3 linked regions of the Actinocatenispora sera genome follow. The protein of the gene in region 1 interacts with the protein of each later gene in a pairwise test. Links are inferred from orthologs where the notes say so. Each region holds a gene or a part of one and is shown in the gene's direction. Other genes may lie near its edges. The genes, in order: rlmB, Asera_RS10795 and tsaE.

Region 1 (10,071 bases):
GGGATCAACACGCCGGCCGGCTTCTCCGCGAAGGTGATCGAGGAGGTCGCCGCGGCGACCAACCTGCCGCTCACCGAGGCGCGGGACCACTTCGAGGCGCAGGGCGCGCGGGACGGGCTGGTCGAGACGTCCGGCCAGCTGCGCACCATCGCAGCCGGGCTGTACAAGATCGTCAACGACCTGCGGTGGATGGGCTCCGGTCCGCGTACCGGCTTGGGCGAGATCGCGCTGCCCGACCTGCAGCCCGGCTCGTCGATCATGCCGGGCAAGGTGAACCCGGTGCTGCCCGAGGCGGTACGCCAGGTCGTCGCGCAGGTCATCGGCAACGACGCGACCGTCGCGTTCGGCGGCACCCTCGGCGACTTCGAGCTCAACGTGATGCTGCCGGTCATCGCGGTCAACGTGCTGGAGTCCGTCCGGCTGATCGCGAACGTGTCCCGGCTGCTCGCCGACCGCTGCGTCGCCGGCATCACCGCGAACGTGGAACGCTGCACCGAGTTCGCCGAGTCCTCCCCGTCGATCGTGACGCCGCTCAACCGGTACCTCGGGTACGAGGAGGGCGCGGCCATCGCCAAGCAGGCGCTGAAGGAGCGCAAGACGATCCGCGAGGTCGTCATCGAGCGGGGTCACGTCTCCTCGGGCAAACTCACCGAGTCGCAGCTCGACGAGATCCTCGACGTCCTCTCCATGACGCATCCGTGACCTCTATGCGCTGAGGTCAACCCGAAGCGCCACTGCGCGGCTGGCGTGCGCTCGGCGCTGGCGGTGTAAAGCCCACCCCCGTCCGGTGCTGCGCGCTCGGCGTGCGGAGTGAGCCCCGTGTTCGCCGCTGCGCGCTCGGCGTGCGGGTGTAAAGGCCACCTCTGTTCGCCGCTTTACCCCGCGTGGGGGAATGCGAGGAGAGGGCTTCGCCCCCTCCTCGCGCTCCTTCCCCGCCAAGGGGATTCCCCTTGGCCATCCCCTTGCCAGGCCCGGTGACGATGCCCCTCGACGCCCAGTGCCCGTCGAAGAAGAACAGGGAACCGGCCCGGCATGTCCATCACGCCAACGCCCGCCTCGCAACGCATCGCGTCGCTTCGTGTCCTGGCGGCCCGCAGGCGGGGTGGGGGTTTGGTTTGGCGTGGCGGGCTCGGCGTCGATGGGTAGGCCGTGCCGACACTCCGATCTTCCGAAACGGCCAGGCGGCGTCCTGCCCGATCACTGCTTCCCCGACGGGGGATTGTCAAGGGGGCGGCTGCCCCCTTGATGGGGAGGGGTGTGGGGAGGGGCGAAGCCCGCTCCCACGGTTCCCCCACGAGGGGTGGAAAGAGGAAACAGAGGTGGGCTTTACACCACCAGCAGAAGCGCACGCCGGCGCGAACAGGGGCGGGCTTTACATCGCGCGCACGCGAGCCGGACGGGCGGCGCTTCGGGTTCACCTCAGCGTATAGAGGTGGGGTTCAGCTCAGCGGATAGAGGTGGACAGAGCGGTGGCGGCGGCGAGGACGCGCGGACCGGTGGTGGTGTCGTCGAGGGTGCCGAGGGCGACGACGCCGACGCTGGCCTCGAGGCCGTCGATGCCGAGGACCGGGGCCGCGACGCCGTAGGCACCGGACTGGAATCCGCCGGCCGAACTGGTCCAGCCGCGCTCACCGCGGCGCCCGGCGAGGATGGCCTGGCCACCGGCGGCAGCGGACAGCGGGTGCCGGGAGCCGGTCCGGTACGCGACGTGCAGCGCGGTCCAGGAGGGCTCGACGACCAGCAGGGCGAGCGCCTCGCCGCCGTCCTCGACGGTCAGGTGCGCGGTGGCACCGAGGTCCTCGGCGAGGGCCCGCAGGATCGGTGACGCCGCCTCGGCGAGCAGCGGCTGGGCCCGCCGGGCGAGCGCCAGTACGCCGATGCCGAGCCGCAGCGGCCCGCCGGGGTCGTGGTGCAGCAGCCCGTGGGCGGCGAGCGTGGCGGCCAGCCGGTAGACGACGGTACGGCCGACGGACAGGTGTTGCGCGGCGGCGCTGATCGAGACACCCCCGGGGTGCTCGGCGACGAGGGCGAGCAGGCGCAGCCCGCGGTCGAGCGTCTGCGCGGTCTCGGTCGCCCTCTCCACAGCCAGACCTTACCGGCTGCCGCCCCCACCACCCCCGGTTGATCATGGTGCGGTGTCGACTGGTAAGCGCTTTCTCCGCGTACCGCGCCGTGATCGACCCGGTGGGGGTGGCGCGGGGTTCGAGGAGTGTGGGCGGGCCGTTACGCTTTCAGGGTGAGCCTGCAGCTGTACGACACCGCGACCCGCTCGGTGCGGGACTTCGTCCCGCGGGAACCCGGCAAGGTCGGGATCTACCTGTGTGGTGTCACCGTGCAGAGCCCGCCGCACATCGGTCACCTGCGCTCCGGCGTCAACTACGACGTGCTGCGCCGCTGGCTGGAGTACCGCGGTCTGGACGTTCGGTTCATCCGGAACATCACCGACATCGACGACAAGGTGCTGGCGCGGGCTGTGGCCGAGGCGGTGCCGTACTGGTCGATCGCGTACCGCAACGAGCGGCTGCTCGACGACGCGTACGACGCGGTGGGGGTGCGGCTGCCCACCTACGAGCCGCGCGCGACCGGGCACATCCCGGAGATCCACGCGCTGATCCAGCGGCTGATCGACCGCGACCACGCCTACGTCACCGACGCCGGCGAGGTCTACTTCGACGTCTCGTCGTTCGCCGACTACGGGGCGCTGTCCGGGCAGCGGCCGGACGAGATGCGCTCCGGTGAGGGCGCCGCGCCCGGCAAGCACAGCCCGCTCGACTTCGCGCTGTGGAAGGGCGTCAAGCCGACCGAACCGGACGACGCCTACTGGCCGTCGCCGTGGGGCCGCGGCCGACCCGGCTGGCACATCGAGTGCTCCGCGATGACCTGGCGCTACCTCGGCGAGGAGTTCGACATCCACGGCGGCGGGCTGGACATCCGGTTCCCGCACCACGAGAACGAGATCGCCCAGTCCCGCGCGGCCGGCTTCGGCTTCGCCCGGTACTGGGTGCACAACGGGCCGCTCAACCTCGGCGGCGAGAAGATGAGCAAGTCGCTCGGCAACGTCGTCGACCTGCCGTCGCTGGCCGCCCGCGGGCTGCGCCCGGCGGAGGTGCGCTACTACCTCTCCGCCGCGCACTACCGCTCGGTCATCGACTACTCGGAGGCCGCGCTGGACGAGGCCGCCGCCGCGTACCGGCGGATCGAGGGGTTCGTGCAGCGGGCGGTGGAGCGGGTCGGGGTGGTCGAGACCGACGGCGTGGTGCCGGCCGGGTTCGAGACGGTGATGGACGACGACCTGAACACGCCGCAGGCGTTCGCGCTGGTGCACGAGACCGTGCGGGCCGGCAACACGGCGCTCGCGGCCGGCGACGACGAGGCGGCCCGGCAGGCGCTCGGCGAGGTCCTGGCGATGCTCGGCGTGCTCGGCCTCGACCCGCTGGCCGGCGCACCGGCCGCCGGCGGCAGCGGCCTCGCCGACACGGTCGACTCGCTCGTCGCGCTGGCCCTGCAACAGCGCGAGGCGGCCCGCGCGCGGCGCGACTGGTCGGCCGCCGACGCCGTGCGTGACCAGCTCAAACAGGCCGGCGTACTGATCGAAGACACCCCGCACGGTCCACGGTGGACACTCGCGGCCAACGCAACGGACGGTCCCTGATGCCCGGCAACTCGCAGCGCCGCAATCGTCGCACCTCGTCGAAGAAGGGGAGCACGTCGGGCTCCGGCGGGCACCACAAGCACTCGCTCGCCGGCAAGGGCCGTACCCTGCCCGCCGACGAGCGGCCGTGGCACAAGCAGTACCGCCCCGGTGAGAACGAGCAGCTGCCGAAGCGGACCAAGTGGAAGCAGGAGAAGGAGCGCCGCAAGGCCGCTGCCGAGGGGCGCGCGCCGAAGGCGGGTGGCCGGCGCGACGCCTCACCGGCGTCCGGCCGCCGCGGCCCGCGGGTGTCCCCGGGCCGACGCAGCAGCACGCCGAAGGACGCGCCGGAGCTGCTGGTCGGGCGCAACCCGGTGGTCGAGGCGCTGCGCGCGCACGTGCCGGTGACCGCGCTGTACGTGGCGCAGGGCATCGAGCTGGACGCCCGGACCACCGAGGCGGTGCGGACCGCCGGTGACCGGGGCATCGCGATCATGGAGGTGTCCCGGGCCGAGCTCGACCGGCTCACCGGCGGCGTGCTGCACCAGGGCATCGGCATCCAGGTCCCGCCGTACGAGTACGAGTCGTTCGAGGACATGCTGGCGGCCTCCGGCGAGGCCCCGGCGCCGCTGCTGGTGGCGCTGGACGGCGTGACCGACCCGCGCAACCTGGGTGCGGTGATCCGGTCGGCCGCGGCGTTCGGCGCGCAGGGCGTGTTCCTGCCGTCCCGGCGGGCGGCGGGGATGACCGCGACCGCGTGGCGCACCTCGGCGGGCGCCGCGGCGCGGCTGCCGGTCGCCCAGGTCACCAACCTGACCCGGGCGCTCAAGCAGTGCCAGCAGGCGGGGTTCGTGGTGGCCGGGCTGGCCGCCGACGGCGACGTCCCGCTGTACCAGCTGGAGGCGTCGGTCGATCCGATCGTGGTGGTCGCCGGCTCCGAGGGCCGCGGGCTGTCCCGGCTGGTCGGCGAGACCTGTGACCTGCGGGTGTCGATCCCGATCGCGTCCGAGGTCGAGTCGCTGAACGCGTCGGTCGCGATGGCCGTCGCGCTCGCCGAGATCGCCCGGATCCGCACCGCCTGATTGCACCGGGTGACCATCCCGGCACGCTGCGGCCGTCCGGCGGAGACCGGGACCGCGCTTGGGCTGCGTCCGTACGATCGGGTCCGGTCGTCGTGCCCAGGCGCCGGCCCCGTCGAGGATCGGAGGGATCCGCCGTGACCACGCCGCTTCAGCCGGGTTTCGGTATCGGGATCGATCTCGGTACGTCGAACACGGTGGCAGTGGTGCGCTCACCGGACGGCCGGACCCGGCCGTTGCTGTTCGACGGGCAGCCGATCCTGCCATCGACGGTGTTCGTGGACGAGTCCGGTCACATCCACGTCGGCCGGGACGCGCAGCGGCTGGCGCAGCTGGATCCGGCCCGGTGCGAGCCGAACCCCAAGCGGCGGATCGACGAGCCGTCGGTACTGCTGGGTGACCGCGAGGTGCCGGTGGTGGCGCTGCTGGCGGGGCTGCTGAAGGAGATCGCGGCCAAGGCGGTCGAGGCGGTCGGGTTCCTCCCGCCCGCCGCGATGACGCACCCGGCGGCCTGGGGCCCGACCCGCCGGGGCGCGCTGCTGGAGGCGGTGCGACAGGCGGGGTGGCCGCCGGTGAAGCTGGTACCGGAGCCGATCGCGGCGGCGCGCTACTTCGCGCAGGTGATGCGCCGGCCGGTGCCGGTCGGGTCGTCGCTGGCCGTGTTCGACTTCGGTGGTGGCACGCTGGATGTCGCGGTGGTGCGCAACGAGGGCACCGGGTTCACGGTGATCGGCTCCGGTGGCGACGAGCGGCTCGGCGGGCTGGATCTGGACGAGGCGCTGGTGACGCACGTCGGCGGCCAGATCGGCCAGCGGTACCCGCAGATCTGGCAGCACCTGTCCCAGCCGACCTCGACCACCGACCGCCGGTACCGCCGGCTGTTCTGGGCGGACGTGGGCGGCGCCAAGGAGATGCTGTCCCGGTCGACGAACGCGCCGGTGCCGGTGCCGGGCGCCGACGCGGCGATCCACCTGACCCGCGACGAGTTGGAGCGGCTGACCACGCCGCTGCTGGATCGCGCCGTCGCAGCGACCGAGGCGACCATCGCTCAGGCCGGCCTGCGGGCCGACCAGCTCTCCGGGCTGTTCCTGGTCGGCGGGTCGAGCCGGGTACCGATGGTCGCCCGGCTGCTGCACGCCAAACTCGGCATCGCGCCGACCGTGCTGGAGCAGCCGGAGCTGCCGGTCGCCGAGGGCGCGCTGGCGGAGCTCGCGCCGGCCGACGCGGCGACCGAGTCGATGCCGTACCCGATGTCGGCGATGCCGGCGAGCCCCGCCGCCGGCATGCCCGTCAGCGCCCTGCCCGGCCAGGCCGGCCCGGTGTCGGGTGCGCCGGGACAGCCGTCCGGCGCGCCGATGTCACCGGGTGGGCCGCCCGGGCCGTACCTGCCGGGCGGGCCACCGCCGGGCGGGCCGGGCGGCTACCCGCAGGCGCAGTTCGGCCAGCCGGCGCCGATCCCGGCCCCGCCGCCGGCGCGACGCGCCTGGTACAAGCGGCCGAAGGTCATCGTGCCCGCCGCCGCGGCCGTCGTGCTGCTGCTCGTCGTGGGCGGGTACCTGCTGCTCCGCAACCCTTACCAGGAACGCGGCTTCGACGGGCTGAAGGCGATCGGCTCGGTGAAGTACGCCGGCGCCGACGACAAGACGTGGGTGCAGGTCGTCGGCGACACCGCGTACACCATGGAGATCGACTCGGGCGAGTCCTACACCAGCTCCGGTACGGCGATCCTGCGGGCGATTCCGCTGGGCCAGAAGCCACTCAAGGCGAAGTGGACGAAGCGGATCGACTCCGGCGGCGCCGACTGGGACACCGACTGGGGCATGCACGTGTACGACGGTGGCGGCATCGCGATCCGCTACGGCCCGGACGGCGACACCCCCGGCCGGTACTACCTGCTCGACCTCGACGGCGGCAGCAACTGGCACAGCGACACCGCCAACAACGAGGCGTTCGGGGTGTCGGTCGCCGCCGGTGTGGTGCTTCGGCAGGCCAGCGACGGCTCCCGGATCACCGCGCTCGGCCTGTCCGACGGGAAGCCGAAGTGGCACCTCGCCGGCATCGCGTACGTCGAGAACACGCCCGGCGATCTGGCCCGGCCGGCCTGGTTCGGCAGCTCGTGGCCGATGCACAGCGCGGAGAAGGCTACCCGCGCGGTGGTCGTCGACACCGACAACGTCGCCACGCTCGTCGACCTCAAGACCGGCCACAAGCTCGCCGACGGCGGCAGCCAGCGGCTCTCCGGCACGACGACCGGCGCCACCACCGGTCCGACCCGGCTGGTCTACAACGGCATGCTGATGGACATGACCCCGGCGGCAGGCTTCCAGATCCGGGCGTACGCGCTCGACTCGATGGACCAGAAGTGGGCGTACCACGGGGGCAGCGGCTACACCCCCGACTGGATCCAGCCGTGCGGCGAGTCGCTGCTGTGCATCAAGGAGCACCGCGGCGACAGCACCGACGGCTCCGCCGAGAAGGGCGTCCGGCTGGTCACGCTGCACCTCGACGACGGCAACAAGGAAGCCTGGCACAAGGACGTCAAGGGCCTCGACGGCGCGATCGGGGTCGGCAACCGGGTCGTCGTCACCGCGCACGACGACAGGGCCACCACCACCGTGTACGACGAGGACGGCACCTTCCAGGAACGCCGGGCCGGGATGGACGCGGCCCGGGTCGACGACGCCACCATGTTGCTCGCCAACGGCGTGGTGGAGACCAACGAGACCGATCCGAACTGGACGATGACCGGGTACGGCGTGCAGTCCGGCAACACCGACACGCTCGGCCCGCTCGCCGCCGACCTGTCCAGGTGCGAGTTCAGCGACACATACCTCGCCTGTTCGGGCGACGGCAAGTTCGAGTTCTGGCGTTTCCGGAGCTGAGCTTGCGCGAATCGCCCCCAGCGGCGCCGTCCTGCGGCACACAATGAGGGCACCCAGGCACTTCCCGCTGGTACCGGGTGGCACGGTCGCCGTCCGTGCGCATGCCGGTACCGCGACTGCAGAGAGTAGGAACAGCAAGGGAGGCACCGGTAGCCGCCGGTGCCTCCCTTGTCGCTGTCCCGCCGCTTCCCGGCCGCGGACGCGAGCGGGGCACCGGCCCGAAGGCCGATGCCCCGCATCGCTGGAACGGTGTCGCTCAGGCCTCGACGCGCTCGCCGGTCGACGCGTTGAAGATGTGCGGCGTGCTCTGCGGCTTGAGGTAGACGGTGTCGCCCATGTTCGGCGTGTTCCGCCCCTCGGTACGGATGACGAACTGCTCCTCGGTGCCGTCCAGGTCGGCGCGGCCGTAGACGTACGCGTCCGAGCCGAGCTCCTCGACCAGGTCGACGGTCATCGACAGGCCGCCGTCACCCTGGCCGACCAGCTGCACGTCCTCCGGCCGGAAGCCCACGGTCACCTTGCCGTCGGCGCCCTCGCCGGCCGCGGCGACCGCCTCGCGGGTCAGCGGTACCTGCAGGCCACCCAGGTGCGCGCCGGCGTCGCCGAGCTTGACGGTCTTGATGTTCATCGCCGGCGAACCGATGAAGCCGGCCACGAACACGTTCTTCGGCTTGTCGTACAGCACCCGCGGGGTGTCGACCTGCTGCAGCAGGCCGTCCTTGAGCACGGCGACCCGGTGGCCCATGGTCATGGCCTCGGTCTGGTCGTGCGTCACGTACACGGTGGTGGTGCCGAGGCGGGCCTGCAGCGCGGCGATCTGCGAACGGGTCTGCACGCGCAGCTTCGCGTCCAGGTTCGACAGCGGCTCGTCCATCAGGAAGACCTGCGGCTCACGCACGATCGCGCGGCCCATCGCGACCCGCTGCCGCTGGCCACCGGACAGCGCCTTCGGCTTGCGGTCCAGGTACTCCTGCAGGTTCAGCAGGGCCGCGGCCTCCTTGACCCGGCGCTCGATCTCCGGCTTCGGCGTCTTGCGCAGCTTCAGCGCGAAGGCCATGTTGTCGAAGACCGTCATGTGCGGGTACAGCGCGTAGTTCTGGAACACCATGGCGATGTCGCGCGCCTTGGGGGGAAGGTTGGAGACGTCCTTGCCGTCGATCAGGATGGCGCCGCGGTCGACGTCCTCCAGACCGGCGAGCATCCGCAGCGAGGTGGACTTGCCGCAGCCGGACGGGCCGACGAGAACGAGGAACTCGCCGTCCTCGATCTCCAGGTTGAGCGAGTCGACGGCCGGCTTCGTGGTGCCCGGGTAGATCCGGGAAGCGGCGTCGTAGGTGACAGTTGCCATGGTGATGGCGTCCTTTCACCGGCAGGTACGTGCCGGACGATCCGAGTGAAAGACCGCACAGCCGCGCCGAGGGCGGTGTGCTGTCGCCAACATAGCCGCTGGCCCTGTGAATGAACAGAGTCCGTACGAGCGGTGCCGCGCCGCTGACTCGCCGTACGGCGGGGTGGGTCTCGCACCGGCGGTTCACCCCGCGCCGGGCCTGCGCGCCCGGATTGTCCGCGGGCGCTCCTGGAGCCGCCTGTCGGCCTCGAACCGACGACCTACGCTTTACAAGAGCGTCGCTCTACCAACTGAGCTAAGGCGGCAAACGCAGCCAGTCTAAGACCACTGGCCCGCGGTGGCGCCACCGCTGGCACGGGCGGGGCGTGTCGCGCCGGCGGCGCGCAGGGTGATCAGCCGGGCGAGCCGGTCCGCAGACCCGACCGGTACGCACCAGACGCCGGCCCGGACGGACATCCGGACCGCCGGCCGGCCGATCGCGATGGTCAGCCCCGTTCTGGTGGTCGGGTACGCCACGGTCCCCGGCTCCGAGACGGTCACCGCGGCGACATCGCCCACCTCGGACCAGTCGGCTCGGTCGTACCAGACGACCCGGCTGCCCCAGTGTCGCGACTGGACCCGCCTGTTCACGCCCACCTCGTCCGGCCCGACCCGCATCCGACAGGGAAGGTCGAGCCTCCAGGTCACCGCCAGCGGGCTCGCGGCCAGATCGGCCGGGTCAGCGGCGAGGATCGGCCGCAGGCACAGTCGCCGCAGCACGGTGAACAGCAGCACGGCGCCGCAGGCGCCGGCCACCGCGCCGCCGGTGGTGGCGAGCATCCAGGACGGCGTGTGCCCGCCACCGTCGGCGCCGAGGTCGGTCGCGTACCCGGCGATCGCACCGGCGGTGAGCGCCGCGATCCAGCGACCGGAGCGGGCCCACTCGTCGGTGTCGTTCCAGTGCCGGACCAGCTGCACCACCGCCAGGACGAGCAGCCCGACCGCCGCGGCGAACGCCGGCGTGCGGACCAGCCGCTGGTCGGCGACCAGCGCCAGCCCGACGAGCAACGCGACCGGCGGAAGCAGCTGCAGGATCACGACGAACGCCCTGACGACGGACAACGTGGTACGAAACTCGGCACGCATCCGGCC
Region 2 (7,767 bases), 1.5 Mb from region 1 along the record:
TGCGGGACAGGCCCTGGTCGTTCTCGCCCGGCCCGGTGCGGAGGCACACCTTGGTGCACAGCACGTAGCCGGCCCGGCGCACCCGGCGCAGTGCCGAGCCGAGCACCTCCTCGGCGGCGCCGTAGTCGGGCGCGCCGTACACGTCGGCGGTGTCGAACGTGGTGATGCCGACGTCGAGCGCGGCGGCGACGCACTCGCGCGCCACCTGCTCGGTGTCCTTGCCGTGGGTCAGCCAGTTCCCGTACGTCACGGCGCTGACCTGCAACCCACTGCCGCCCAGTCTGCGATGTTCCATCCGTCCACGCTAGCAACAGCGCACGGTGTCGGCTGTTGGTGCGAGGTCGCTACGGTCGGAGCGGTACGGCAGGCGCTGCCTGCGCGCCGATCGGACGGAGGAGCCCGGTGGCGGTGGGATGCGCGTTGGCGGTCGACCTGGGCACGGTGCACACGGTGGCGATGGTGGGCCACCCGGACGGCCGGCTCGAGCCGCTGCTGTTCGACGCCTCGCCGCTGCTGCCCTCGGCGGTGTTCGCCCAGCCCGACGGAAGCCTGCTCGCCGGCCGGGACGCGGTGCATGCGGCCCGGCTGGCCCCGGAACGGTTCGCGCCGAACCCGCTGCTGCGGATCGCCGACGAGACGATACCGCTGGGCGACGACGTGCCGGTCGCGACGGCGCTGGCCGCGATCCTGGGCCGGGTCGCCGCGGAGGCGACCAGGGCCGTCGGCACCGCCCCCGATCGCGTCGTGCTGACCTGCCCGGCCGGCTGGGCCGAGCGGGAACGGTCGGTGCTGGCGGCGGCGGCGGAGTCCGCGGGTCTGGGCACGGTGCTGTTCGATGCCGCGCCGATCGCCGCCGCGCGGTACTTCCAGCGGCTGTTCGGTGCCCGGGCAGCGCCGCTGACAGTGCTCGATCTCGGTGGTACCGCCGAGGTCTCGGTCGTGTTCGGCGACCGGGTCCTGGCGACCGAACGGCTCGCCGAGGCCGGCGGGCTGAACCTGGACGAGGAACTGATCGACCACCTCGACCGTAGCTACCAGGAGCGGGATTCCGTTGCGTGGCAACGGATCCGTGCGCCAGAGACGCCGGACGACCGGCGGGCGCGGCAGCAGCTGGTCGCCGACGTGCGGGCCGCGAAGGAGATGCTGTCCCGCACCCCGCAGGCGACGGTGCACGTGCCGCTGGTCGGCGTCGACGCGCCGATCTCGCGGGCAGAGCTGGAGGGGATCGCCGAACCGCTGGTCGGCGACGCCATCGAGGCGCTGCGCGACGCGCTCCGGGACGCCGGGCTGGCGTCTCCGCTACCGGGGCCGATGTTCCTGACCGGCGGGATGAGCCGGATGCCGGTGGTGGCCACCGTGCTGCATCGCGAGCTCGGGGTGACGCCGACCGGGGTCAACCAGCCGGAACTGGTCGGCGTGCACGGCGCCCTGCTCGGGCTGCTCGCCCGGTCCGCAGCGGGCGGCGGTGCGGCCGACCCGCGGCGGGCCCGCACCGACCGGGCGTACCGGCTGCTCGCCCAGGCGGAGCAGCTCGCCCGCCGGGTGTCCGCGCCGGCCGATCGGGCGCCGGCCTGGGCCCACCTGGCCGCAGCGGTGGCGCGGGTGGCACCGGATCGGGCCCGGCAGCTCGCCGTCGAGGCCGACGCGGTCGCCCGGGCCACCCACGACGCCCGGTTCCGGGCCGGCGCGCTCGGCGAGGTGATGGCCGCGCTGGCCGCGGCCGACCTGCCCGAGCTGGCGCCGATGGCGTCCGCGGCGGCTCGGACGGTGCTGGCGGTGCCCGACCCGTACTGGCAGGTCATGGCGTTGGGGGAACTCGCGGCGGCGCTGCGGGCGGTGCTGCCGGCCCGTGCGGCTGCGCTGCTCGAGGTCGCCGAGCTGGTCGTCGAGGGGATGGCCGACCAGCAGCAGCGCCGGGACGGCCTGCTCTGCGTCGGGCAGGCGGCGGCGCTGGTCGATCCGGCGCGGGCGGTGCGGATCGCCGGCTACCTCGACGATCCGGACGCCCGGGCGAGCACACTGGCGTCGGCGGCGGTCACCGTCGCGGCGGCCGACCCGGACCGCGGCGCCGAGCTCGCCGCGGAGGCGCTGCGGTGCGCCCGGACGCAGGCCACGCCGAACACCTGGGTCTCCGTGCTGACCTACCAGGTGCTGACCGGGGGCCCGCGGTGCGACCCCGCCACCGTCGAGGAGGCGGTACGGATCGCCTACGGGAGCGGCGATCCGGTCGACCGCGCCTGGCTGCTGGCGTGCTGCGCGGTGCTCACCGACGACGCCGGCCGGGCCGAGCGGTTCGCCGCCGACGCCACCGCGCAGACCCGGTTCGACGACACGGATCCGGGCGTCGCGGCGGGCATCGCCGCGGCCGCCCGGCTGCTGGCCGGGCCGCTGCCGGTGGCGGCCGAGATGCTCGGTACCGCGTGCGCCCGGATGGTTGCCGCGGCGGCCAAGGGCCGCTCGGACGAGTGGCACCTGGCCGGCGTGGCGACGGTGCTGGCCGACCTGGCCCGGCTGCTGGCCGGTGGGCCGATCCGCCCGGCCGACATGTGGTCCTGACCGCCGCCCGCCCGCTCCGCACCGGCGCAGACCGCCGGCGCGGCCGGCGCCGACCAGGCGCGGCGCGGATCGTCGGGGCCGTCGGCATCGACCAGGTGGCGCGGATCGTCAGCGGTGGTCGGCGTCGACCAGGTGGCGCGGATCGTCAGGCGCGGTCGGCATCGACCAGGTGGCGGTGCAGGAAGTGGTGGACGAGGGCGGAGAGGAAGGCGGCCTGGGCGTTGTCCGCGGCCCCGGCATGGCCGCCCTCGATGTTCTCGTAGTACGACACGTCGTGTCCGCTCGTGCGGAGCCGGGCGACCATCTTACGGGCGTGCCCCGGATGCACCCGGTCGTCCCGGGTCGAGGTGGTGACCAGCAGCGGCGGGTAGTCGCCGTCCGGCCGGATCTGGTGGTACGGCGAGAACTCGCGCAGGAACGCCCAGTCGTCGGCGACGTCCGGGTCGCCGTACTCGGGCACCCACAGCGCGCCGGCGAGCAGGCGGTGGTAGCGGCGCATGTCGGTCAGCGGCACCTCGCTGACCGCCGCGCCGAACAGCTCGGGCCGGCGCATCGTCATCAGCGCGGTCAGCAGCCCGCCGTTGCTGCCGCCGAGGATGCCCAGCCGGCTCGGCGTGGTGAGCCCGCGCTCGGCCAGATCCGTTGCCACCGCGGCGAAGTCGTCGTACACCCGGCGCCGGTCGGCGCGCAGCGCGGCGGTGTGCCAGGGCGAGCCGTACTCGGCGCCGCCGCGGGTGTTCGCCACCGCGTACCGGAATCCACGGGCCAGCCAGGTCCGGCCGACGACGCCGGAATAGCCGGGCAGCAGGGAGATCTCGAACCCGCCGTAGCCGTACAGCAGGGTCGGCAGCGGCTCGTCGGTGTCCGGCCCGACCACGAAGTACGGCACCTTCGTGCCGTCCGCCGACGCGGTGAAGTGCTGGCGCACCGCGAGTCCCGCCGCGTCGAAGTAGCGCGGCTCGCGCTTCACCGCTACCGCGTCGTCGCCGCCCGCGGTCCCCAGGTACACGGTGGACGGGGTCAGGAAACCCTCGACGGTGAGCTGGTACTCGTCGTCCACGTCGCTGTCGGTACCGAACGCGGAGGCGTCGCTGTGCGGCGGCAGCGCGGTCAGCGACGCCGCGTGCCACGGCCCGGACTCGGCGGGGGTGAGTACCCGCAGGTGGCTGGAGACGTCACGCAGCTCGGTGACGATCAGCCGGTGCCGGGTCCAGGACCAGCCGGCCAGCGCGGTGCGGTCGTCCGGCGCGAACAGCACCACCAGCTCGGGTGCGGCGCCGTCGGCGGTACTGGCGAGGAACTCGGTGAACCGGGTGGCGAGCAGCGAGCCGGCGGCGTGCTCGATGCCGCCGACCTGCCAGGCCGAGCGCAGCTCGATCAGCAGCCAGTCCCGGTTGACCGAGGCGATCGCGTCGTCCGGCACCGGGATCCGGCGCAGCGTGGCGCCGTCCCGCAGGTACCACTCGGTGCGGTAGAAGTCGACCGAACGGTGCACGAAGTCGCGTTCGAATCCCGGGGTGTCGTCGTGCCACGCCGCCACGCTCGAGTCCGTCGGCTCGCCCTCGTACACCAGCGTGGCGTCGGCGAGCGGGGTGCCGCGCCGCCACTCCCGTACGGTGCGGGGCAGCCCGGCGGTGGTCAGCGTGTCCGGGCCGAAGTCGGTGGCGACGTAGATGCGGTCGGCGTCGATCCAGTCGATCGACGTCTTCGCCTCGGGCAGCACGAACCCGTCGGCGACGAACTCCCGGCGCTCGATGTCGTACTCGCGAACCACGCTCGCGTCCGCCCCGCCCCGGGACAGCGACACCAGCGCCCGGGTGTACTCCGGCCGCAGGACCGTCGCGCCGCCCCACACCCAGTTCTCGCCCTCGTCGGCGGCGAGCCGGTCCACGTCCAGCACCGTCTCCCACGCCGGCTGCTCGCTCCGGTACGACTCCGGGGTGGTGCGGCGCCACAGCCCGCGCGGATGCTGGGCGTCGCGCCAGAAGTTGTACCGGTACGCCCCGCGGCGGGTGACATAGGGGATCCGGTCGTCGGCGTCGAGCACCTCCCGGATGGTCTCGCGCAGCGCCTCGAACTCCGGCCCGGCCAGCGCGGCGATCGTCTCCGCGTTGCGTTCGCGGACCCAGTCCAGCGCGCGCGGCGAGTCGATCTCCTCCAGCCAGAGGTTCTCGTCGTAGTCGTCCGTACCGGTCATGGGCGCGTCCTCCAGGCGGTGCGGGCAGGCGTGCGGTGCGGGCAGGCTACCCAGGCTGCCACAGCCGGCCCCGGCCGTCCCCCCAGCCGTTCGGCGCGTGGGGCCGCTTGAACGCGGGCGGCAGCGCCCGACGGAACTCGAAGGGGCCGCCGGTGTGTCAGGGTGGGGGCGTGATCATCGGGGTGGGAGTGGACGTGGTGTTGGTGGAGCGGTTCGCGCGGGCGCTGCTGCGCACGCCGCTGCTCGCGGATCGGTTGTTCACCGATGATGAGCGGGTGACCGCGGTCGGTCACCCGCGGGCGCCGGAGTCGCTGGCGGCCCGGTTCGCGGCCAAGGAGGCGGTGGCAAAGGCGCTCGGTGCACCGGCCGGCCTGAACTGGCGCGACTGCGAGGTGGTCGTCGACCGGGCGGGCCGGCCGTGGCTGACGGTCACCGGTAGGGTCGCCGACGTCGCCGCCGAGCACGGCATCGCGCGCTGGCACCTGTCGCTGTCGCACGACGGCGGGATCGCCTCGGCCATGGTCGTTGCGGAGGGGAACGCATGAGGCACGCGTACGGGGTGGCGCAGGTGCGTGCCGCCGAGCAGGCGCTGATGGCGACCGTGCCGGACGGCGCCCTGATGCAGCGGGCGGCGGCCGGCCTGGCGGTGCGGGCCGCCGGCCTGCTGGCCGACCGCGGCGTCTACTCGTCCCGGGTGTTGCTGCTGGTGGGGGCCGGCAACAACGGTGGCGACACGCTGTTCGCCGGCGCCCGGCTGGCGCGTCGCGGCGCGCAGGTACGGGCGCTGCTGCTGGCCGGTGAGCACACCCACGCCGCCGGCCTGGCCGACTTTCGTGCCGCCGGCGGCCGGCTGGTCGACGAGGTGTCCGGCCCGGTCGACCTGGTTCTGGACGGGATCGTCGGCATCGGTGGGCGGCCGGGGCTGCGGCCGGACGCGCTCGCGGCGGTACGGGCGGTCGCCGGGACCGGCGCGCCGGTGCTGGCGGTCGACGTACCGTCGGGGGTCGACGTGGACACCGGTGCCGCGCCGGCCGAGTCGGTGTGGGCCGATGTCACGGTCACGTTCGGCACGTACAAGCCGTCCCTGGTGGTGGGGCCGGCGGCGCCGCGGGCCGGTCTGGTCGAACTGATCGACATCGGCCTGGCCCCGTACCTGCCCACCGCCCCGGTGGCGGAGGCGGACGGGCCGTCGGGGTGGTCGGTGTCGCCGGCGCTGCCGGCGCTGTCGGTACCGGACGCCGACGACATCGCCGCGATCTGGCCGGTGCCGGTGCCGTCGTCGGACAAGTACACCCGCGGGGTGGTCGGCGTCGCCACCGGCTCGGAGGCGTACAGCGGGGCGGCGGTGCTGTCGGTCGGCGGCGCGCTGGCCGGCCCGGCCGGGTTCGTGCGCTACGCCGGCCACGCGGCCGACCACGTTCGCCGGGCCTGGCCGCCCGCGGTCATCGCGGACCGGGTCGGTGACGCCGGCCGGGTGCAGGCCTGGGTGGTGGGCTCCGGCCTCGGTACCGACGTGCGGGCCAAGGGTGAGCTGCGCGCCGCGCTCGCCGCCGACGTACCGGTGTGCGTCGACGCGGACGGCCTGACGCTGCTCGCCGACGACCCGGTCGGTTGGCTCGCCGACCGCACCGCGCCGACCGTACTGACGCCGCACGACCGGGAGTTCGCCCGGCTCGCCGGCGCCGAGCCGGGCGACGACCGGCCGGCCGCGGCGCGGGAGCTGGCCGCCCGGCTCGGCGTGACCGTGCTGCTGAAGGGCGACCGGACGGTGGTCGCCAGCCCGGACGGCCGCTGCCTGGTCAACTCCACCGGTACGGCCGTGCTCGCCACGGCGGGCTCCGGCGACGTGCTGTCCGGCCTGCTGGGGTCGCTGCTCGCGGCTGGGCTGCCGGCGGAGCGGGCGGCGATCGCCGCGGCATTCGCGCACGGGCTGGCCGGTCGCGAGGCGGCTACGCACGGGCCGGTGACCGCGATGGATGTACTGTCCGGACTCCGGCCCGTTGTCCGCTCTCTGACCAGCGGGAACGTTGCCGCACACACTTTCAGATGAGGAAGCTGAACCTGTACGCAGGGTAGCGGTCGTACCGCTTTCGGGGGCGGGCGACCGCCCGGTGTGCGGCGATTCCGGGAACGTTCACGGCTACGCAGAGTCGTTCCGGCGGTGCACTGCGCGCCGGGGCCGACGATTCGACGGTGGACGACGCGCGGAACGACAGGCATGATGGCGACGTCCACAACGATTCGTGTTGGGACGCACACACAGCGGTGTCCATCGTCGCGTGCCGGTACCCGCCCGGAACTGGGGGGTGCGGGCGGGCACCGGGCGCGACGTTCCCCGCTCGGCGGGGGTTTGCCGCCTTGGTCTGGCAGCCGGGCCCACCGGAATGGTCCGGGTGTCAGGCCCGAACGGGGAGAGAGGTTCCAGACGCCTCTCTCCCCGTTCGTGCGCACGTTGTTGCGGCGCAGCCCCGCCACCCCTGTTCGCGCCGGCGCTCGCTGCTGTTAGCGGTGTAAATCCTGTTCGCCGCTGCGTGCGCTCTTGCTGGCGGTGTAAAGGCCACCTCTGTTCCTTCTTTCACCCCTCGTGGGGGAACCGTGGGGAGCGGGCTTCGCCCCTCCCCACACCCCTCCCCGTCAAGGGGGCAGTCGCCCCTTGACAATCCCCCACCGGAAAAGCAGAGACGAGATCCTGACCCCGCCTGGCCCGTTTCGGAACGACGGGGTGTCGGTGCGGCCTACCCATCGAGGCCGGACCCGCCACGCCAACCACCCCACCCGGTTGCGGGCCGCCAAGACACGAAGCGACGCGACGCGAAGCGTTGCGAGGCGGGCGTTGCCGTGATGGACATGCCGGGCCCGGGCCCCGGTCTTCTTCGACACGCGCTTGGCGTCGAGGGGCATCGTCACCGGGATGGGTAAGGGGATGGCCAAGGGGAATCCCCTTGGCGGGGAAGGAGCGCGAGGAGGGGGCGAAGCCCTCTCCTCGCATTCCCCCACGCGGGGTAAAGCGGCGA
Region 3 (10,070 bases), 1.5 Mb from region 1 along the record:
CACGAGGCCCTGGACGTCGCCGAGCGCGCCGGGCTGCGGCCGACGCACCGCCATCTGGCCAACTCGGCGGGCCTGCTGACCAGGCCGGACACCCACTTCGACCTGGTCCGTCCGGGCATCGCGTGCTACGGGTTGTCGCCGGTGCGGGGCTGGCCGAGCGCGGCGGCGCTGCGGCCGGCGATGACGGTCCGGGCGCGGGTGTTGATCAGCAAGCAGGTGCCGGCCGGCACCGGCGTCTCGTACGGGCACACCTACCGCACCGAGCGGCCGGGCACCATCGCGGTGATCCCGCTCGGCTACGCGGACGGGGTGTTCCGGGCGGCGAGCAACGCGGGCCAGGTGTGGCTCGCCGGCGCGCGCCGGACCATCGCCGGGCGGGTCTGCATGGACCAGTTCGTGGTGGACGTCGGCGACGCTCCGGTGGGGGACGGGGACGTCGCGGTGCTGTTCGGGCCGGGCGACGGCGGCGAGCCGACGGCGGACGACTGGGCCGATGTGATCGGCACGATCAACTACGAGGTGGTGTGCCGGCTGGGCATCTCGCGCGCGGTGCGGCGGTACGTCGGCGGCGCGGCGTAATGCCCGATCGACGCAGCAGGGCCCGTACCGCCGGGCTGGTGGGCGCGGCTGTCGGTGCCGCGGCGGCGGGGGTCGCCGGCGGCCTCGCGGTGCGGGCGCTGCTGACCCGGCGCGATCGCGCCCCGGCCCCGGTCGACCCGTACGCGGACGAGCCGTTCGACGCGCTGCCGGCGGACGCGGAGCTGGTCGTCACCACCGACGAGGGCGTCGACCTGCACGTCGAGGTGGTGGAGCCGCCGGGGCGTGGTGCGCCGGCGCTGACCGTCGTGTTCGTGCACGGGTACGCGCTGGATTCCGGCACGTTCCACTTCCAGCGCCGGGCGTTGACCGAGTTGACGTCACCGCGGCTGCGGCTGGTCGCCTACGACCAGCCGGGCCACGGCCGGTCCGGTCGGCTGCCGGCGGGGGAGTACTCGATCGACGCGCTCGGCGGCGCGCTGTGGCGGGTGATCGAGGAGGTCGCGCCGGACGGCCCGCTGGCGCTGGTCGGTCACTCGATGGGTGGGATGACCATCATGGCGCTGGCCGAGCGCCACCCGGAGCTGTTCGAGCCGGGCGGCCGGATCCGCGCGGTCACGTTCGTTTCCACCTCGGCCGGCGAGCTGGCCGGGGTTCCGTTGGGGCTGCCCAAGTTGCTGCCCCGGGCGAGCCTGCTGCCGGCGCTGGCGAACGCGGCGAAGCTGACGCCGGGCATCATCGACCGGGCCCGCGGCGCCGCCGGCGACATCGCGTACCTGCTGACCCGGCGGTACGGGTTCGCCGGTGCGACGCCGAGCCCGGCCGTGGTGAAGTACGTGGAGCGGATGAACGCGCGCACCTCGGTCGAGTCGATCGCCGGCTACGTCAAGACGCTGTACGAGCACCGCCGCTACCGCGCGCTGGAAGCCTTGCGGCACACCAGGGTGCTGGTGATCGCCGGCGACTCCGACGTGTTCACGCCGCTGTCGCACGCGCAGGAGATCACCCGGCTGCTGCCGAACGCGACGCTGCTGGTGTTGCCGGACGCGGGGCACATGGCTTTGCTGGAGTACCCGGACGCGGTCACCGAGCCGCTGCGCGTGCTGCTGGTGGCGGCCGCGAAGAAGAGGAGTACCACGTGATCGGCACCGTCCACCATGAACTGTCCACTGTGGATGATACGCGGGCGTTCGGCGAGCGGCTGGCCCGGTTGCTGCGGGCCGGCGACCTGGTCGTCCTGGTCGGTCCGCTCGGTGCCGGAAAGACCGCGCTGACCCAGGGGATCGGCGCCGGACTGGGCGTGCGCGGTGACGTCACCAGCCCGACTTTCGTGATCGCCCGGGTGCACCCGCCGGACCCGGCGCGGGGCGGTCGGCTGCCGCTGGTGCACGTCGACGCGTACCGGCTGGGCGGCGCGCTGGAGGTCGACGACCTGGACCTGGACGCCAGCGCCGAGGACTCGGTGACGGTGGTCGAGTGGGGGCAGGGACTGGTCGAGCAGCTCGCGGACGCTCACCTGGAGGTGCGCATCGACCGGCTCGACGACGACACCCGCACCGCCACCCTGATCCCGCACGGCGGCGACTGGGCCGACCGCCTCGCCACCCTCTGACACCCTAGCCGGCGGTACCCAGGTCGAAGCCTGCCCGGGGACGTCCGCGCGACCGCGGCATCAGGCGCCGAGGAAGGGCAGCAGCGCGGCGGTGAGCTGGGCCGGGGCGTCCTCCTGGACCAGGTGGCCGGCCCCGGGGACGACGGTCAGTTCGGCCGGCCCGATCAGGCCGGCGAGTTCCCGGCCGCGGTCGAGCGGGATCCACTCGTCGTCGCCGCCCCAGCAGATCAGTGTCGGGATGGCAATGTCGCCGAGCAGGTCCCGGAACTCGTCGGTGTAGCTCTGGTCGGCCTGCGCGATCTGCCGGTAGAACGCGGACTGACCGGTGTCGCCCAGCCACGGCCTGACCAGCGCGTCCAGCGTCGGGGGAGGCAGCCCCGGTGCGCTCGCCGACGCCACGTACCGTCGCACCAGCGCCTCGTGCAGGTGGCCGGGAAGCTGCTCGAACACCTCGGTGTTGGCGCCGACCAGCCGGAAGAACGGCGAACCCCACGGCGCGAGCGCGACCGGGTCGACCAGACCGAGCCGCCGGTACCGGGCGTGGTGCAGCAGCAACGCCCGCAGCGCGACGGCGCCGCCGAAGTCGTGCGCCACCACGGCGGGCGCGGGCAGCCGCCAGTGCTCGAGCAGTTCGGTGAACACCCGGGACTGCGCGCCGAGGGACACGTCCTGCCCGGCTGCCATCGCCGACGCCCCGTAGCCCGGCATGTCCCAGACGTACACCCGGTACGTGGCGGCGAGGGCCGCGGCGACGTTGCGCCACACGTACGAGGCGAACGGGGTGCCGTGCAGCAGGACGACCGGTTCGGCCCCGTCCGGGCCGAGCACGTCCCACCGAACGGTGCCCGATTCGCTCTCGTACGTCCTGCTCAGCCGCCATGTGCCCATTCGCCGATGGTGCCAGTGTCGGGTGCGCTCCGGCGCGGTCGGGGGGCTCGCCGTCTCGGTAACTGCCGACGGCGGCACCGGCGGCCGGTCGGGTGGTCGAAGGTCGGTCCGCGGGCGCGGACGACCGCAAGGCAGGATGGGTACGTGCTGGTACTGGGTGTTGACACGGCGACAGCGGCGGTGACCGCGGTGCTCGCCGAGGTGACCGACGACGATGTGCGGGAACTGGCCACCGAGGTGACCGTGGCCGCGCAGGCGCACGGCGAGCGGCTCGCGCCGGCGATCGAGGCGGTGCTGACCGCGACCGGGCGCACGCCGGCCGATCTGGTTGCCGTGGTCGCCGGTACCGGTCCGGGGCCGTTCACCGGCCTGCGGGTGGGGCTGGTGACCGCCACCGCGCTCGGCCAGACCCTGGCGATCCCCACGTACGACGTGTGCACGCTGGACGCGCTCGGCGCGGTCGCCGGTGCCGGCCGGGTGCTGGTCGCCACCGACGCGCGGCGCAAGGAGATCTACTGGGCGACCTACCTCGACGGGGTCCGGCAGACCGGGCCGGCGGTGGCCAGGCCCGCCGAGGTCGCCGACGGGTTGGCCGTCGACCGGGCGGTCGGTGCCGGCGCGGTGCAGTACGCGGAGATCCTCGGCGTGCCGGTGGCCGACGAGCCGCGCTACCCGGTCGGTACCGCACTGGTCGCGCTGGCCGCCGACCGGATCCGGGCCGGTGCGCCGGGCGAGACGCTGGTACCCCGGTACCTGCGGCGACCCGACGTGACGCCGGCCGCCGCACCCAAGCCGGCCGCCACCCGTTGAGCCGGCGCGAGGAAGCGGGCCCGGGCCGGTGAGCGAGGTGCGGATCGAGCGGCTGCGCTGGTGGCACATCCGCGAACTGCTGCCGATCGAGGACGAGCTGTTCGGCGCGGAGCGGTGGAGCGCGGCGATGTTCTGGAGCGAGCTCGCCGCCGGCCACTACTACCGGATCGCCCGCGACGACACCGGCATCGTCGGCTACGCCGGACTCGCCGTCACCGGCCCGGACGAGGCGTGGATCCACAACATCGCGGTACGCCGGGACCGGCAGCGCGCCGGCGTCGGCCGGGCCCTGCTGGACGACCTGCTCGCGGAGGCGGACCGGCACGGCGCGACGCACGTGCTGCTGGAGGTCGCGGTCGACAACGAGCCGGCCCGGACGCTGTACGGTCGCTACGGGTTCGTCGAGGTCGGCCGGCGCCGCGGCTACTACCAACCGAGCAACACCGACGCGTTGGTACTGAGAAGAGAGGCTTCGGGCAGTGACTGAGCAGGAGCGCGCGGCGGGCGCCGACGGGCCGCTGGTGCTGGGCATCGAGACGTCGTGCGACGAGACCGGGATCGGCGTGGTGCGCGGCACCACGCTGCTCGCCGACGCCGTCGCCTCCAGCATGTCCGAGCACGCCAAGTACGGCGGGGTGGTGCCGGAAGTGGCGAGCCGGGCGCACCTGGCGGCGATGGCCGGCACCATGCGCGAGGCGCTCGACACCGCCGGGGTACGGCTGTCCGATGTGGACGCCGTCGCGGTCACCGCCGGCCCGGGACTGGCCGGCGCCCTGCTGGTCGGCGTCGCCGCCGCGAAGGCGTACGCGCTGGCCGCGAACAAGCCGCTGTACGGGGTGAACCACCTGTCCGCGCACGTCGCGGTGGACACCCTGGAGCACGGTCCGCTGCCCGAGCCGGCGATCGCGATGCTGGTGTCCGGCGGGCACTCCTCGCTGCTGATGGTGGAGGACCTGGCCGGCCGGGTCGAGCCGCTCGGCGCCACCATCGACGACGCGGCCGGGGAGGCATTCGACAAGGTGGCCCGGCTGCTCGGGCTGCCGTTCCCGGGTGGCCCGCCGATCGACAAGGCGGCCCGCAACGGCGATCCGGTCGCGATCGACTTCCCGCGCGGTCTCACCGCGCCGCGGGACCTGCAGCGGCACCGGTTCGACTTCTCCTTCTCCGGGCTCAAGACCGCGGTGGCCCGCTGGGTCGAGGCGCGGCAACGGTCCGGCGAGCCGGTACCGGTGGACGACGTCGCCGCATCCTTCCAGGAGGCGGTCTGCGACGTGCTGTCCCGCAAGGCGATCGACGCCTGCCAGGAGCACGGGATCGACACCCTGCTGATCGGCGGCGGGGTGGCGGCGAACTCGCGGCTGCGGGCGATGGCCACCGAGCGCGCCGAGCGGTACGGGATCCGGGTCCGGGTGCCGCGGCCGAAGCTGTGCACCGACAACGGGGCGATGGTCGCCGCCCTCGGGTCGCATCTCGTCGCGGCCGCGGTACCGCCGTCCACACTGGACATCCCGGCCGACTCGTCCCTCCCGGTGACCACCGTGTCACTCGCCAACCGGATGTGAGCCGTGCTCGACTCGGCGGCAGCACTGGCCAGGCGGCTACGCCTGCCGGGGGGTGCGCGCGGCGCGGCTTCGTGGGACCTCGGCTTGGCCGCCGTGCTGGCAGCCGCGTCCTTCGTGCCGCAACTCGCCGGAAACGGCCTGCAGTTCGGTCAGCTGGCGGTACGCCCGGCTGACACGTGGTCCGTTCTGCTGACCCTGGGTCAGTGCCTGCCGCTGTCGGTACGGCGCCGGTGGCCTTTGCTGTGCCTCGTGGTGGTGACCGGTTCCTTCGCCGCGTTCCAATCGCTGGGCTACCGCACCGACTTCGCCAGTGCGGGGCTGTTCGTCGCGGTGTACAGCGCCGGCGCCCATCTCGGTCGCTCCCGGCGCGGGGTGGCCGCGGTAGCGACCGCCGGCTACGTCGCACTTTCCGTCACCCTGCACGCCCTGCGGTCGCCGGAACGACTGATCGACTACGGCACCTTCTACCTCGCGCTGGTCATCTGCTGGCGAGCCGGCTCCTGGATGCGCGCCAGGCAGGCGGCGGAGGTCGAGCGGCGCCGGGAGAGCGCGCAGCAGGCCACGGCGGCCGAGCGGGCCCGCATCGTCCGGGAGATCCACGACGTGGTGACCCACCACGTGACCGCCATCGTCGTCCAGGCCGACTCGGCCCAGTATCTGGTCGGCTCGGCGCCAGACCGGGCTGTGGACAGCCTCTCTGCCATTAGCGGAACCGGGCGGCGGGCGCTGGCGGAACTGCGGCATCTGCTCGGTGTGCTCGAGGGGCCCGAGGGCGCGGCCGGTCCGCGGCCGGGGGTTCCCGCACCCTCCGTGGAGGAGGCGCCGGCATCCGGTCGGTTCCGCGATCTGGTCGAGCGAACCCGGCTGGCGGGACAGCCGGCGGAACTGTTCGAGGACGGTGACGACGCGCCCATCGCCGGCGCTGCGCAACACGCCGCGTACCGGGTGGTGCAGGAAGCCCTGACCAACGCGGTGAAGCACGCGCCCGGCCGCCGCACCGTGGTCCGGGTACGGTACGGCACGGAGATCCGGATCGACGTCACCAGCGCGGGTCCGGTCATCGCCGAGCGCGCCTTCACCCCGGGACGCGGACTCACCGGCCTGCGCGAACGGGTGAACCTGTGCGGTGGGGAACTGTCCGCCGGTGCCCGACCCGGTGGTGGGTTCGTGGTCAGCGCCCGGATTCCGTCGGCGGGAGTGCGCGAATGACCGGCTCGGCGCCGATCCGCATCCTGGTTTGCGACGACCAGCCTTTGGTGCGTACCGGTTACTCCACCACGTTCGCCGCGCAGCCCGGGTTCGAGGTGGCAGGTGAGGCGAGCAACGGGCGGGCGGCGGTGGACGGCGCCCGCCGGCTGCGCCCCGACGTGGTCGTGATGGATGTCAGGATGCCGGTGCTCGACGGCATCGAGGCGACCCGCCTGCTTGCCGGCCCGGGGGTGCCGGACCCGGTGAAGGTGCTGGTCGTCACCACCTTCAACATCGACGAGTACGTCTACGCGGCGCTGCGGGCCGGGGCGAGCGGGTTCCTGCTCAAGGACTGTCTGCCCGCCCAGCTGATCGAAGGGGTACGCACGGTCGCCGCCGGGGATTCGTTGCTCGACCCGGCGGTCACTCGCCGGCTGATCGGCCGGTTCGCCGCCCGGATCAGGAACGACGATCCCGCCCAACCCTCGGCGGGACACCCGCTGTCCGCGCTGACCCGGCGCGAGACCGAGGTGCTCAAACTGGTCGCTGCCGGGTTGTCGAACGCCGAGATCGCCGGGGTCCTTTTCATCGGTACCGAGACCGTGAAGACCTACGTCTCACGCATCCTCGCCAAGCTCCAGTTGCGCGACCGGGTGCAGGCGGTGGTCCTCGCCTACCGGGTGGGCCTGGTGCGCGACCGCGACTGACCCGGCCGGCGCGACCGGGCGGTCCCCCGTGAGAGCTACCGGGAGTTGTCCACCTTGGGGTGACTTACCCTGCGCCGCCCGATCGTAGCGTTCTGGGCGGATGTCGCGGCACGACGCCGCGGCCGTACCCAGGAGCGTCATCGATGGACAGCGGATCCACACCAGCATCCAGTCCCGCAGTCGGCGACGCACCGAGGGCTTCGCCGCGGCGCCGGCCCGGGCCGGCGCGCTGGGCCTGGCTCGGCGCCGCGGCGCAGGTCGTCTTCCTCGTGGTCATGATCGCCGCCGCGTTCTGGCAGGGCCCGCGCTACAGCGTCCTGAAGCACACCGTCAGCGACATGTCCGCGATCGGCGCGCCGCACGCCATGGTCCCCATCGTCGTCTTCACCGTGTGCGGCGCCGCGACGATCGTCTTCGCGCTGCGCTCGGTGTGGCCGACGCTGCGTCCCGGCGGTTGGCGGGCGGCCCTGGGTACCGCGCTGCTCGCGCTGTCCGTGGTCGGCCTCGGTGACCTGCTGAGCTCGCAGGAACGGCTCGCCTGCCGGATGGCCGACCCGGGCTGCACCGCCATCAAGCAGATCTCCAACGCAGGCGGCAGTACGGACAACGTCGTCACCTCGCTCGGCGTACTGCTTCTCGTCGTCGCCGGGTTCTTCCTGGCCGCGGCGATGCGCCGAACGCCGGGCTGGCAGCGGTGGGCCTGGCCGGCCCGCTGGGCGGCGATCCTGGTCCTTGCCTTCGCCGTCGCCGACGTGCTGACCCAGAACGCGGGCCTGGGCGGGCTGTTCGAGCGGTTGGTCGCGGTGACCGGCGCCGTTGCGGTCGGCGTACTCGCGGTCGGGATCCTCCGTCGCGGCGCAGCTCGCGAGCCCTACCGCGAAACGGTGAGGCCGACGAGAATGGGGTCGTGATCGTACGGATGTGGGAGGCCAGGGCGCATCCCGCCGAGTTCCCGGAACTGCTCGACTGGGTGTACAAGGCGGTCGTGCCGGCGTTCGCGGTGGAGCCGGGGCACCTGGGTACCGAGGTGTTCCGGTCCGGCGACGAGCGGATCGTGGTGCTCTCCCGCTGGCGCGACCAGCCGGCGGAGATCGCCGAACCGCCGGCGCGGCTGGTGCCCCGGCCGCCGCACTCCTGGGACTTCGTCCCGGTCGACCGCTGAGCGACCCCGTGCCTCGCCGGATCCGAACCGGCGGGGCACGCTCGGCCCGAGCCGGTGATGGGGTCCGGCCGCCGAGCTATGCCCCGTCCGGTACCAGGTCGTCGAGCAGCGCGTCCAGCTCGGCGAGGCTGGAGACCCGGGGGCCGGTCCAGCCCGCGGTGTCCGCCCAGGGGTCGGCGATCGCGGTGTCGGCCAGTACCGTCGGCAGCCCCAGCGCCGCCGCACCGGACAGCTCGCCGCTCGCGCCGTCGCCGACGAACGCACACGACGTCGGCGGCAGGTTCAACGCCACCACCGCGGCCAGGTAGGCGCGCGGGTCCGGCTTCGCGTAGCCGAGCGTGCTGGAGAACACCGCCAGTTCGAACCGGTCGACGAACTCGGTCTCCCGCCACAACAGCGGCACCTCGGCGCTGCAGTTGGTCACCAGCGCGAGGCGCCAACCCTTGTCGCGCAAGGCATCCAGCGCGGCCAGTACGCCCGGGGCGGGGTGCAGCTGGCGCCGGGTCAGGGCGAGCCGCTGCCGGACCGCGCTGTCGACCGCGGCGGCGGTGGGCCGGCCACCGACCCGCTCGGCGAGGGTACGCATCGTCTCGGGTAGGTCGCCGAGGTGGCCGGTGAACCGGTCCTTGCGGCTGGCCCGTACCTCGGCGGCGAACCGCTCGGCGTCCACGCCGAGCACCGCGGAGATCCGCCGGGACACCTCGTCCCGCTGTACCGAGGTGTCGCCGGGCACCAGCGTGCCGAACAGGTCGAACAGAATCGCGCGCGTCACGCCCGCACGCTACCGGCCCCCGCCACCCGCCCAGCGCCCGCCCGCCTCCCACCGCCCGCCCGCCGCCCGCCCAGCGCCCGTCCAGGCTCGTTGATCAAGGGATTCGGGAGCATCGTGCCAGGATCGCGGGGACGAATCCCTTGATCAACGCGGCGTGGGAGTCAGGGCGGGAGCAACGCGGCGTGGGTGTCAGGGCGGGACCGGCGCGGCGTGGGGTGTCAGGGCGGGGCCGGCCAGTAGGAGCGGCGTTCGGCCACGGCGGTGAAGCCGAGGGCGCGGTACAGGGCGACCGCGGGGCGGTTGGAGACCGGCGTGAGCACGGCGACTCCGGTGGCGCCGAGCCGGGCCAAGCGGCGGAACGCCTCGGCGATCACCGCGCTGGCGTGGCCGCGCCGGCGGTGCCCCGGATGCGTACCGGCCGGCTCGAGCAGCGCGGTGCCACCCGGCGGGCCGAGCCAGGCGAGGCAGAACGCGGTGATCCGGTCGTCCACCGTGCCGACCAGGTCGAGCTCGGCGCGGTAGCCGGGCACCGCGCGCAGCCGCTGGTACCGCTCGGGAGTGAGCGACGAGCCGGGAAACGCGGCGTGCTGCACGGCCACCCGCTGGGCCGCGTCGGCGGACCGGAACGCCCGTACCGTGGGTTCGGCCGGGGGTTCGGCCACCGCGCCGGGCAGCGGGCGCCACAGGTGCAGCCAGATGTCCGGGTCCGGCTCGTAGCCGGCGGCGAGCAGCGCGCGGGTCAGCGCGCCGGGGCCGGGCGGCGGGTCGATCCAGGGCCCGCCGCCGGCCCGGTCCAGCCGCCGGGACAGGTCGGCGAGGACCGCGTCGGCCA

What was found.
Region 2: the proteins of rlmB (region 1) and Asera_RS10795 interact in binary tests that used the Escherichia coli proteins (3 or more experiments, as listed by UniProt). The link is inferred for Actinocatenispora sera from one-to-one orthologs.
Region 3: the proteins of rlmB (region 1) and tsaE interact in binary tests that used the Escherichia coli proteins (3 or more experiments, as listed by UniProt). The link is inferred for Actinocatenispora sera from one-to-one orthologs.

The regions. Positions count from the first base shown.
Region 1 is NZ_AP023354.1:702,153-712,223, reverse strand. What follows is about bases 2,683-5,682. They hold rlmB (23S rRNA (guanosine(2251)-2'-O)-methyltransferase RlmB), read left to right. Parts: upstream 2,683-3,651; coding sequence 3,652-4,713; downstream 4,714-5,682. Other genes in these bases: Asera_RS32935 (Hsp70 family protein), read left to right, coding at 4,848-5,682; cysS (cysteine--tRNA ligase), read left to right, coding at 2,683-3,652. Also shown: Asera_RS03245 (class II fumarate hydratase), read left to right, coding at 1-702; Asera_RS03240 (IclR family transcriptional regulator), read right to left, coding at 1,445-2,083; more of cysS, read left to right, coding at 2,237-2,682; more of Asera_RS32935, read left to right, coding at 5,683-7,592; Asera_RS03220 (ABC transporter ATP-binding protein), read right to left, coding at 7,849-8,940; Asera_RS03210 (hypothetical protein), read right to left, coding at 9,259-10,065. UniProt on the Escherichia coli protein: Specifically methylates the ribose of guanosine 2251 in 23S rRNA.
Region 2 is NZ_AP023354.1:2,227,087-2,234,853, forward strand. Bases 4,611-7,548 are described here. They hold Asera_RS10795 (NAD(P)H-hydrate dehydratase), read left to right. Parts: upstream 4,611-5,294; coding sequence 5,295-6,803; downstream 6,804-7,548. Other genes in these bases: Asera_RS10785 (prolyl oligopeptidase family serine peptidase), read right to left, coding at 4,611-4,753; Asera_RS10790 (holo-ACP synthase), read left to right, coding at 4,924-5,298. In the rest of the region: Asera_RS10775 (aldo/keto reductase family protein), read right to left, coding at 1-295; Asera_RS10780 (Hsp70 family protein), read left to right, coding at 403-2,556; more of Asera_RS10785, read right to left, coding at 2,702-4,610. UniProt on the Escherichia coli protein: Bifunctional enzyme that catalyzes the epimerization of the S- and R-forms of NAD(P)HX and the dehydration of the S-form of NAD(P)HX at the expense of ADP, which is converted to AMP.
Region 3 is NZ_AP023354.1:2,235,618-2,245,687, forward strand. The notes cover bases 414-3,412. They hold tsaE (tRNA (adenosine(37)-N6)-threonylcarbamoyltransferase complex ATPase subunit type 1 TsaE), read left to right. Parts: upstream 414-1,675; coding sequence 1,676-2,149; downstream 2,150-3,412. Other genes in these bases: alr (alanine racemase), read left to right, coding at 414-579; Asera_RS10805 (alpha/beta fold hydrolase), read left to right, coding at 618-1,679; Asera_RS10815 (alpha/beta fold hydrolase), read right to left, coding at 2,210-3,037; tsaB (tRNA (adenosine(37)-N6)-threonylcarbamoyltransferase complex dimerization subunit type 1 TsaB), read left to right, coding at 3,182-3,412. In the rest of the region: more of alr, read left to right, coding at 1-413; more of tsaB, read left to right, coding at 3,413-3,847; rimI (ribosomal protein S18-alanine N-acetyltransferase), read left to right, coding at 3,876-4,334; tRNA (adenosine(37)-N6)-threonylcarbamoyltransferase complex transferase subunit TsaD, read left to right, coding at 4,327-5,409; Asera_RS10835 (sensor histidine kinase), read left to right, coding at 5,494-6,618; Asera_RS10840 (response regulator), read left to right, coding at 6,615-7,304; Asera_RS10845 (DUF998 domain-containing protein), read left to right, coding at 7,448-8,215; Asera_RS10850 (antibiotic biosynthesis monooxygenase family protein), read left to right, coding at 8,212-8,466; Asera_RS10855 (HAD family hydrolase), read right to left, coding at 8,543-9,238; Asera_RS10860 (GNAT family N-acetyltransferase), read right to left, coding at 9,457-10,070. UniProt on the Escherichia coli protein: Required for the formation of a threonylcarbamoyl group on adenosine at position 37 (t(6)A37) in tRNAs that read codons beginning with adenine.